3 linked regions of the Magnetospirillum sp. XM-1 genome follow. The protein of the gene in region 1 interacts with the protein of each later gene in a pairwise test. Links are inferred from orthologs where the notes say so. Each region holds a gene or a part of one and is shown in the gene's direction. Other genes may lie near its edges.

Region 1 (2,976 bases):
ACGAGCCGTCGAACATGATGCCTTCGTTCAGCATGTCGGCGTCAACGGTGCACACATGCTGGGCGGTGTGCTGCCACTTGCCGCGCGGGTCGGTGAAGCGGAAATCGACGTACTTCACGTCGTTTTCCTTGATCAGTTCGAGGACCTTCTTGATGTCGTCGGACATGGTCACATTCCTGAGAGTTGAGAGTTGAACACGCGTTCCCGCCCCGCCGCCCTACCAAGAGCCGCGGGAGGGATGAAAACTCAGATGGCGTCGCTGCCGCGCTCGCCGGTGCGGATGCGGATGGCCTCTTCCACCGTGGAGATGAAGATCTTGCCGTCACCGATGCGGCCCGTATGGGCGGCCTGCTGGATGGCCTCGACGGCGCGCTCCACCAGGTTGTCCTCGATGACCAGCTCGATCTTGACCTTAGGCAGGAAATCCACCACGTACTCGGCGCCGCGATAGAGCTCGGTATGCCCCTTCTGCCGGCCGAAACCCTTGGCCTCGGTCACGGTAAGGCCCTGGAGGCCGACCTCGTGAAGGGCTTCCTTCACCTCGTCGAGCTTGAAGGGCTTGATGATGGCTTCGATCTTCTTCATGAACCCGCCGTCTTTCGGATTGGCGTTGCGAACCCGCGTCAAAACGCGCGACTCATTTAGCACGCATCGTGCCACTTCGGCCACCCGGAAAAGCGCCCGAATTCCAGGAATCTCCAGACAAAGATGCCCTATTTTCAGGCATTTGCGCCTATTTCTCGGGCAATTCGCTTCCCCTTCACCCGGACCCGCCTTCCAGGCTAGGCTTAAGCGTCCAGATTCCTTGCCGGAGCAGCCCCGTTGAAGCCCGCCAACTCCATTCTGTCGTCGTTCGGCACCACCATCTTCGAGACCATGTCGCGCCTGGCCCAGGCCCATGGCGCCGTCAACCTGGGCCAGGGCTTCCCCGAAGGCCTCGAACCCGCCGACGTAATCGCCAAGGCGGCCGAGGCGGTAACGGCGGGGCCCAACCAGTATCCCTCCATGATGGGAACCCCCGACCTGCGAACCGCCGTCGCCGCCCATGACCGGCGGTTCTACGGCCTGGAGCTGGACCCCATGGCCGAGGTGATGGTGACGTCCGGCGCCACCGAGGCCCTGGCCGCCTGCCTGTTCGGCCTGATCGAGCCGGGCGACGAGGTGGTCCTCATCGAGCCGCTTTACGATTCCTATCTGCCCATCATCCGCCGGGCGGGCGGCACGCCTAAGCTGGTCCGCGTCGAGCCGCCCCATTGGGATCTGCCGAGAGAGGCGCTGGCCGCCGCCTTCTCGCCCAGGACCAAGCTGATGCTGCTCAACACGCCGATGAATCCGGCCGGCAAGGTGTGGGGGCAGGACGAGTTGGAGTTCGTCGCCGGCCTCTTAGAGCGCTTCGACGCCTATTGCGTCTGCGACGAGGTCTACGAGCATCTGGTCTATGACGGCCGCCGGCACGTGCCGCTGATGACCCTGCCGGGCATGCGGAGCCGCTGCCTGAAGATCGGCTCGGCGGGCAAGATCTTCTCGCTGACGGGCTGGAAGGTGGGCTGGGTCATCGCCGAACCGCACGTCCTGGGCCCGGTGGCCAAGGCCCACCAATACCTGACCTTCACCACGCCGCCCAACCTGCAGGCCGCCGTGGCCTGGGGCCTGGGCAAGGAGGATTCGTACTATGACGGGCTGGCCGCCATGCTGGCCGAGCGCCGCGACCGCCTCACCGCCGGTCTGGAGCGGGTCGGCTTCCAGGTGATGGCCACCGGGGGCAGCTATTTCATCACCGCCGATTTCCGCCCCCTGGGCTTTGCCGGCGACGATGGGGAATTTTGCCGCCACATCACCGAACAGGCCGGCGTGACGGCCATTCCGGTCAGCGCCTTCTACCAGGGCGGCGACGTCAACCACTTCGCCCGCTTCTGCTTCGCCAAGACGGAAGGCGCCATCGACGAGGCGGTAATGCGGCTGGAACGGTTTTTTGCGAGGATAGGCCCTTGACGGGCGCCCCCGGATTTGGCTAAACATGCGGCCTCCCCCGGTGGCGGGTGTAGCTCAGTTGGTTAGAGCGCCAGTTTGTGGTACTGGATGTCGTCGGTTCGATTCCGATCACTCGCCCCATTCCCCCCTTTGATTTCGTTCCGTTCCGCAGCCGCCGGCTTTTGCCTGCGTCCGGCCGCGTGCCTGAACGGCAAGGGAAGATCCGGGGCGTTGCCCCGGATAGACATCACCCCTCATCACCCCTCGCTGAGGATCGCCACCATGCGGCTGGCCTCGTAATCCTCGGGATCGAGTCCCTGGGCGTTCCGGAATGCCGCCAGGGCCTCCGACTTGCGCCCCAGCGTGTTGGCGGCATGGCCCGCCGCCCGCCACAGCCGGCCGTCGCCGGGATAGGAATCGATCACCGGCCGCAGCATGTCGGCCGCCTCGGCATGACGGCCGGTCTCGCCCAGGATAGCGGCGAGGCGCAGGGCGGTGTCCGGGCCGGGCCGCAAGCCATGGGCACGGCGGGCGAATTCCTCGGCCTCCTCCTGCCGCCCCTGGGCCAGGCACAGCCCGGCCAGATTGTGCAGCGCCAGGGCGGCATCGGGGGAAAGCCTCAGAACCTCGCGATAGCAGCGCTCCGCCGCCTCCGGGTCGCCGGCCATCTGTTCCAGCCCCCCCAGATTGGTGAGCGCGGCCTCATGGTCCGGGGCCCGCTCCAGGCATTTGCGCAACGCGGCCCGCGCCTCGTCCAGCCGGTCGAGCGCCCCCAGCAGCACGCCCCGCCCGTACAGAGCGTCGATGGAGCCCGACACCGCCGCGCGGTCGAGGAATTTCAGCGCCAGGAGCAGGTCGCCCATGCCATGGGCGGCAACGGCCAGTTCCATCAGGCCGGGATGGCCGGGCGGCACCTTGCCCAACTCGCGGGAGACGGTGCGGGCCTTGGACAGGTCGCCCTGCCGGGCCTTGGCCAGCGCTTCTTCGATCCGATCAGACTTCGCC
Region 2 (4,074 bases), 1.4 Mb from region 1 along the record:
CCGCCTGCGCATGGCCCGGCACGCCTTCGACACCAGGGTGATCCTCACCCACGCCTTCGGCCCCGGCGCCATCGCCGATTGGGCGGGGTTCCACCACGAATGCCTGTCAGGCAACGGTTATCCCTTCCATCTGAAGGAGGCCGAGCTGTGCCCGGAGGCCCGCATCGTGGCGGTGGCCGACGTGTTCCAGGCCCTGGCCCAGCACCGTCCCTACCGCGCGCCGCTGATCCCCGACGAGATCGCCGCCCTGATGGACGGCATGGTGTTCGCAGGCAAGCTGGACGCGCAAGTGGTGGCCGTCTGCAAGGAGCATCTGGACGAATGCTGGGCGGCGGCGACAGGCGGGTGACGGGGCGGCCCGACTAGGGTAATCTCGCCGCCATGCCAGCCCATGCCGACTTCGTCCATCTGCGCGTCCACACCGCCTATTCCCTGGCGGAAGGGGCCATCAAGCTCAAGCAGCTGATCAAGCTGTGCGAGAAGATGGCCATGCCCGCCATCGGCATCGCCGATACCGGCAACCTGTTCGGCGCCCTGGAATTCTCGACCTCGTGCTCGGATGCGGGCATCCAGCCCGTGGTCGGCGCCCAGATCGCCATCCGTCGCGAGGATGGTGGCCCGTCCAAGGATGGACGCAAGCCCGAGCCCGACACCCTGGTGCTGCTGTGCCAGAACGAACCCGGCTACCTCAACCTCTTGAAACTGGTGTCCAAGGCCTTCCTGGAGACCGAATCGGGCGAGACGCCCCAGGTTACCCTGCACGATCTCGAGACCCGCTCCGAGGGGCTGATCGTGCTGACCGGCGGTCCCGCCGGGCCGGTGGGCCGCCTGCTGGCCGACGGCCAGGCGGAAAAGGCCGAGATCGTGCTGGTCCGGCTGGCCCGCGCCTTCGCCGGGCGCTGTTACGTGGAACTGCAGCGCCACGGCCTGGAGGTGGAGGACCGCATCGAGCCGGCCCTGGTGGCCATGGCCTACAAGCACGATTTGCCCCTGGTCGCCACCAACGAGCCGTTCTTCGCCGACCGGGGCATGTACGAGGCCCACGACGCCCTGATCTGCATCGCCGAGGGCGCCTACATCTCCCAGGATGAGCGCCGCAGGCTGACGCCCGAGCATTACTTCAAATCGCCGGAAGAGATGCGCGAATTGTTCGCCGACCTGCCCGAGGCATGCGACAACACCCTGGTGATCGCCAAGCGCTGTGCCTTCGGCGTTTCCAAGCGCAAGCCGATCCTGCCTCCCTACCGCATGGACGGCCTGACCGAGGCCGAGGTGCTGCGCAAGGTCACCCTGGAAGGCCTCGATCTGCGGCTGGACAAGCACGTCTTCCAGCCCGGCATGACCGACGACGAGAAGGAGCACGCCGCCAAGCCCTATCGCGAGCGCGTCGAATTCGAGCTGAACGTCATCGAGCAGATGGGCTTTCCCGGCTACTTCCTGATCGTGTCCGACTTCATCCAGTGGTCCAAGGCCCACGACATTCCCGTTGGGCCGGGCCGCGGATCGGGCGCCGGCTCGGCGGTGGCCTGGGCGCTGACCATCACCGACCTGGACCCGCTGCGCTGGGGGCTGCTGTTCGAGCGCTTCCTCAATCCCGAACGGGTCTCCATGCCGGACTTCGACATCGATTTCTGCCAGGACCGCCGCGAAGAGACCATCCGCTACGTCCAGGGCAAGTACGGCTACGCCCAGGTGGCGCAGATCATCACCTTCGGAAAGCTGCAGGCCCGCGCGGTGCTGCGCGACGTGGGCCGCGTGCTGCAGATGCCCTACGGCCAGGTGGACCGCATCTGCAAGCTGGTGCCCAACAATCCCGCCAATCCCATGACGCTGGAACAGGCGCTGGAGAGCGAGCCGCTGCTGAAGGAGCAGAAGGACAGGGACGAGACCGTCTCCCACCTGATCGATCTGGCCATGAAGCTGGAGGGGCTTTACCGCCACGCCTCGACCCATGCCGCCGGCGTGGTGATCGGCGACCGCTCTCTCGACGAGCTGGTGCCGCTCTATCGAGACCCGCGCTCCGACATGCCGGTCACCCAGTTCAACATGAAATGGGTGGAATCGGCCGGTCTGGTGAAGTTCGACTTCCTGGGCCTCAAGACCCTGACCGTGATGGTCACGGCGGTGAAGCACGTCAAGAAGACCAAGGGAATCGATATCGACCTGTCGGCCATCCCATTGGACGACGCCAAATCCTACGAATTGCTGTCGCGGGGCGATGCGGCCGGCGTGTTCCAGCTGGAAAGTTCGGGCATGCGCGACGTGCTGCGCAAGATGGGCCCCAACCGCCTGGAAGACCTGATCGCCGTGGTGGCGCTGTACCGTCCCGGTCCCATGGACCAGATTCCGCGCTACATCGCCTGTAAGCACGGCAAGGAAGAGCCGGACTACATGCATCCGCTCCTCGAGCCCATCCTGAAGGAGACCTTCGGGATCATGGTCTACCAGGAGCAGGTGATGCAGATCGCCCAGGTGCTGTCGGGCTATTCGCTCGGCGGCGCGGATCTGCTGCGCCGTGCCATGGGCAAGAAGATCAAGGAGGAGATGGAGGCCCAGCGCAAGACCTTCGTCGAAGGCGCCACCGCCAGGGGCGTCGACGGGGCCCAGGCCTCCATGATCTTCGACAAGGTGGCCAAGTTCGCCGAATACGGCTTCAACAAGAGCCACGCGGCGGCCTACGCCCTGATCGCCTACCAGACGGCCTGGCTCAAGGCCAACCACCCGGCCGAGTTCATGGCGGCGACCATGACCTACGAAATGAGCAACACCGACAAGCTCAATTCGTTCAGGCAGGAGCTGGACCGTCTCGGCATCAAGCTGCTTCCCCCCGACATCAACGCCTCGCAGCCCACCTTCTCGGTGGAAGTGCTGCCCGACGGCGGCTCGGCGGTGCGCTACGCCCTGGCGGCCTTGAAGAACGTGGGCGAGGCGGCCATGCAGTCCCTGGTGGACGAGCGTGAGAGGGACGGCCGCTTCAAGGATATCGGCGACTTCGCGGCGCGCATGGATTCCAAGGTGCTCAACCGCCGCCAGCTGGAGAACATGGTCAAGGCCGGCGTCTTCGATTCGCTCGACAAGAATCGCGGGCGGCTGTTCAAGAACGCCGACACGCTGTGCCGCTACGCGGCCCAGGCCGCCGAGGACCGCCACTCCAGCCAGATGAGCCTGCTGGGCGGCTCCAACGCGCCGACCTTGAAGCTGGAGAACGGCCCCGACTGGTCGCCGCACGAGAAGCTCAACCAGGAATTCGAGGCGGTGGGCTTCTATCTGTCCGCCCATCCGCTGGACGCCTATTCCAAGAGCATGAAGCGCCTCAACGTGCTGAAGATCGCCGAGCTGCCCCGCCACCTCCAGGCGGGCGGCAAGGGCAGGGTGCGCCTGGCCGGCTCGCTTCTGTCCAAGCAGGAGCGCGTCTCGGCCAAGGGCTCGCGCTACGCCTTTTTGCAGTTCTCCGACGCGTCCGGCATGTTCGAGGTCACGTGCTTTTCGGAAATCCTCGCCACCTCGCGGGACTTGCTCGACGCCGGCGGGCCGTTGCTCATCGACGTGGACGCCAAGCTGGAGGAGGATCAACTGCGCATGACCTGCCAGCGCATCGCCTCGTTGGATCAAGAGGCCGCCAAGGCCGCCGCCGGCATCCGCGTCATCATCTCTGACGACAGCGCCCTGAAGCAGCTTTCCGAGCTGATCAACGGCGAGGCGCGGGGCCGCAACCGTGTCGCCATCGTGGCCCGGGCCGGCAACCGCGAGGTGGAACTGGGCCTTAAATCCACCATCACGCTTTCGCCCAAATTCATGGGCACGCTGCGCAGCATTGCCGGCATCACCGAGGTGGAGGAGATTTGATGGCGTCCAAATGGCTGACGGCTTTGGTGGTGTTCCTGGGGCTTGCCGCCTGCACGCCTTCGGAATTCGCCGAGCCTCCGGAAGTGGTGCTGCTCTCCATGGTGCCGGTGGACGTGTCGCTGATGGAACAGCGCCTGGCCGTGACCCTTCGGGTGCGCAATCCCAACAATGCGCCCATGAGCATTGACGGCATGCGCTTCGCCATCGACATCAACGGCAAGACCTTCG
Region 3 (3,069 bases), 1.8 Mb from region 1 along the record:
CAGCAGGCGGTCACGCCCACCATGGAACGCATCGCCTCGCTGGCGACCTTCATCAACGGCGTGATCGTCGGCATCACCATCTTAGTATCGGGGCTGCTGCTCTATGCCTGCACCCGGTTCAGGGCCGACCGCAACCCCAAGCCGGCCACCTGGTCGCACAACACGCCGCTGGAGGTCGTCTGGACGGCCATTCCGGCGGTGATCTTGCTGTTGATCGCCATTCCGTCGTTCCGGCTGCTCTATTTCATGGACAAGGTCCAGGACGCCGACATGACGCTGAAGATCGTCGGCCACCAGTGGTACTGGAGCTACGAATATCCCGACCACGACTTCAAGTTCGACAGCAACATGGTGCAGACCGAGGACTTGAAGCCCGGCCAGCCCCGCCTGCTTACCGCCGACAACACCATGGTGGTGCCGGTGGGCGTGCCCATCCGCCTGCAGATGACCGCCGACGACGTCATCCATTCGTGGTCGGTGCCCGCCTTCGGGGTCAAGACCGATACGGTGCCCGGCCGCCTCAACGAGACCTGGGTGCAGGTGGACAAGGCCGGCGAGTATCACGGCCAGTGTTCCCAGCTGTGCGGCGTCAACCACGGCTTCATGCCCATTCACGTGAAGGCCGTGCCCAAGGAGGAATTCCTCGCCTGGGTCGCCCAGGCCAAGAAGACCTACGCCCGCATCGACGGCACCCGTCCCGAGACCGCCGTCGCACTTGCCACCCGAGGGGAGGACCGGCCATGAGCACCGCCGCGATGCACCAGGATCACGGCCACGCCCAGCCCCATGGCTGGCGCCGCTGGCTCTATTCCACCAACCACAAGGACATCGGCACGCTGTACCTGATCTTCTCGGTGATCGCCGGGTTGCTGGGCGGCGCCATGAGCGTGGTCATCCGCATGCAGCTGGCCCATCCCAGCGGCACCATCTTCGGCGGCGACTGGCACATGTACAACGTGTTCGTCACCGCCCACGCGCTGACCATGGTGTTCTTCACCGTGATGCCCGCCCTGATCGGCGGCTTCGGCAACTGGTTCGTGCCCCTGATGATCGGCGCGCCGGACATGGCCTTTCCCAGGCTCAACAACATCAGCTTCTGGCTGCTGCCGCCCGCCTTCCTGATGATGCTGCTGTCCATGTACGAGGGCGCGGGCGCCGGCACCGGCTGGACGCTGTACCCGCCGCTTTCGACCACCTACCACCCCGACGCCTCGGTGGACTTCGCCATCCTGGGCCTGCATCTGGCGGGCATCAGCTCGGTGCTGGGCGCCATCAACTTCATCTGCACCATCCTCAACATGCGCGCGCCGGGCATGACCATGCACCGCATGCCGCTGTTCGTCTGGGCCATGCTGGTCACCGCCTTCCTGCTGCTGCTGTCCATTCCGGTGCTGGCCGGCGCGCTGACCATGCTGCTCACCGACCGCAATTTCGGCACGACCTTTTTCGCGCCGGCCGGCGGCGGCGACCCGCTGCTTTACCAGCATCTGTTCTGGTTCTTCGGCCACCCCGAAGTCTACATCATGATCCTGCCGGCCTTCGGCATCATCAGCCACATCATCTCCACCTTCTCGAAGAAGCCGGTGTTCGGCTATCTCGGCATGGCCTACGCCATGGTGGCCATCGGCTTCGTCGGCTTCGTCGTGTGGGCGCACCACATGTTCACCACCGGGCTGAACGTCGACACGCGGGCCTATTTCACCGCCGCCACCCTGGTCATCGCGGTGCCCACCGGCATCAAGGTGTTCAGCTGGATCGCCACCATGTGGGGCGGCTCCATCACCTTCCGCGTGCCCATGATGTGGGCGGTGGGCTTCGTCTTCCTGTTCACCATGGGCGGCGTCACCGGCGTGGTGCTGGCCAACAATCCCGTCGACGTGACCCTGCACGACACCTACTACGTGGTGGCCCATTTCCACTACGTACTGAGCCTGGGCGCGGTGTTCGCCATCTTCGCCGGCTTCTACTACTGGATCGGCAAGATGAGCGGCCACGAATACCCCGAGACGCTGGGCAAGATCCATTTCTGGCTGACCTTCATCGGCGTCAACATCGCCTTCTTCCCGCAGCATTTCCTGGGCGCCCAGGGCATGCCGCGCCGCGTTCCCGACTATCCCGACGCCTTCGCCGGGTGGAATTACGTGTCGTCCATCGGCGCCTACATCGCCTTTGCCGGCACGCTGTTCTTCCTGGTGGTGGTGTGGCGCACCTTCGCCGCCGGCAAGGCGGTGGCCGCCAATCCCTGGGGATCGGGCGCCACCACCCTGGAATGGTCGGTCAGCTCGCCGCCGCCGCTGCACAGCTTCGACGAACTGCCCCATATCGGCACTCCGGCGGAGTAAGGGCCATGAGCCCCCGGCGCCGGACCCAAGCGACCCTGGCGGGACTGGTGGTGATCATCGTCGCCATGGTCGGGCTGGTGATCGGCAGCGTGCCGCTGTACCGGGCCTTCTGCCAGTTCGCCGGCATCGGCGGCCCGCCCCGGCAGGTGGCGGCGGAGTCCGCCGCGCCTGCCGCCAAGACGGTTACGGTGCGGTTCGACGCATCGGTGGCCAAGGGCCTGCAATGGCGCTTCGCCCCCCAGGTGCGCGAGATGAAGGTGCGGCTCGGCGAGGACACCCTGGCGGTGTTCACCGCCACCAACCTGTCGGACCGCCCCATCACCGGCAACGCGGTGTTCAACGCCACGCCCGACAAGATCGGCAAGTACGTGGCCAAGATCCAGTGCTTCTGCTTCACCGAGCAGATTCTGCAACCGGGCCAGAGCGTCGACATGGTGGTCAGCTTCGTGCTCGACCCCGCCATGGGAGCCGATGTCCATACCAGCGAAGTCGGCACCGTCACCCTGTCCTATACCTTCTTCAACGCCAACGTTTCTGACGAGAGAGGACGGTCATGAGCCACGCCCACGCCACGCCCCGCGCTTCGTCGCCCCCCCACCCCTTCCATCTGGTCGATCCCAGCCCCTGGCCCCTGGTCGGAGCCTTTTCCGCCCTGGTGCTGGTCTACGGCGCGGTGGACTGGTTCCGCAACCACGCCCATACCACGGTGATGCTGATCGGGCTGGGC

Evidence for each region. The genes of interacting proteins can lie anywhere in the genome.
Region 2: the proteins of XM1_RS21660 (region 1) and dnaE interact in binary tests that used the Escherichia coli proteins (3 or more experiments, as listed by UniProt). The link is inferred for Magnetospirillum sp. XM-1 from one-to-one orthologs.
Region 3: the proteins of XM1_RS21660 (region 1) and ctaD interact in binary tests that used the Escherichia coli proteins (3 or more experiments, as listed by UniProt). The link is inferred for Magnetospirillum sp. XM-1 from one-to-one orthologs.

What each region holds. Positions count from the first base shown.
Region 1 is NZ_LN997848.1:4,748,695-4,751,670, forward strand. The notes cover bases 1-2,907. They hold XM1_RS21660 (aminotransferase), read left to right. Parts: upstream 1-822; coding sequence 823-1,992; downstream 1,993-2,907. Other genes in these bases: glnA (type I glutamate--ammonia ligase), read right to left, coding at 1-166; XM1_RS21655 (P-II family nitrogen regulator), read right to left, coding at 247-585; XM1_RS21670 (tetratricopeptide repeat protein), read right to left, coding at 2,229-2,907. Also shown: more of XM1_RS21670, read right to left, coding at 2,908-2,976. UniProt on the Escherichia coli protein: Shows aminotransferase activity with methionine and histidine as substrates, and to a lesser extent also with phenylalanine.
Region 2 is NZ_LN997848.1:3,363,271-3,367,344, reverse strand. What follows is about bases 42-4,046. They hold dnaE (DNA polymerase III subunit alpha), read left to right. Parts: upstream 42-381; coding sequence 382-3,846; downstream 3,847-4,046. Other genes in these bases: XM1_RS15565 (LEA type 2 family protein), read left to right, coding at 3,846-4,046; XM1_RS15575 (HD-GYP domain-containing protein), read left to right, coding at 42-349. Also shown: more of XM1_RS15575, read left to right, coding at 1-41; more of XM1_RS15565, read left to right, coding at 4,047-4,074. UniProt on the Escherichia coli protein: DNA polymerase III is a complex, multichain enzyme responsible for most of the replicative synthesis in bacteria. This DNA polymerase also exhibits 3' to 5' exonuclease activity. The alpha chain is the DNA polymerase catalytic subunit.
Region 3 is NZ_LN997848.1:2,924,004-2,927,072, reverse strand. Bases 42-3,041 are described here. They hold ctaD (cytochrome c oxidase subunit I), read left to right. Parts: upstream 42-740; coding sequence 741-2,342; downstream 2,343-3,041. Other genes in these bases: XM1_RS13505 (cytochrome c oxidase subunit 3), read left to right, coding at 2,896-3,041; XM1_RS13510 (cytochrome c oxidase assembly protein), read left to right, coding at 2,348-2,899; coxB (cytochrome c oxidase subunit II), read left to right, coding at 42-744. Outside these bases: more of coxB, read left to right, coding at 1-41; more of XM1_RS13505, read left to right, coding at 3,042-3,069. UniProt on the Escherichia coli protein: Cytochrome bo(3) ubiquinol oxidase is the terminal enzyme in the aerobic respiratory chain of E.coli that predominates when cells are grown at high aeration.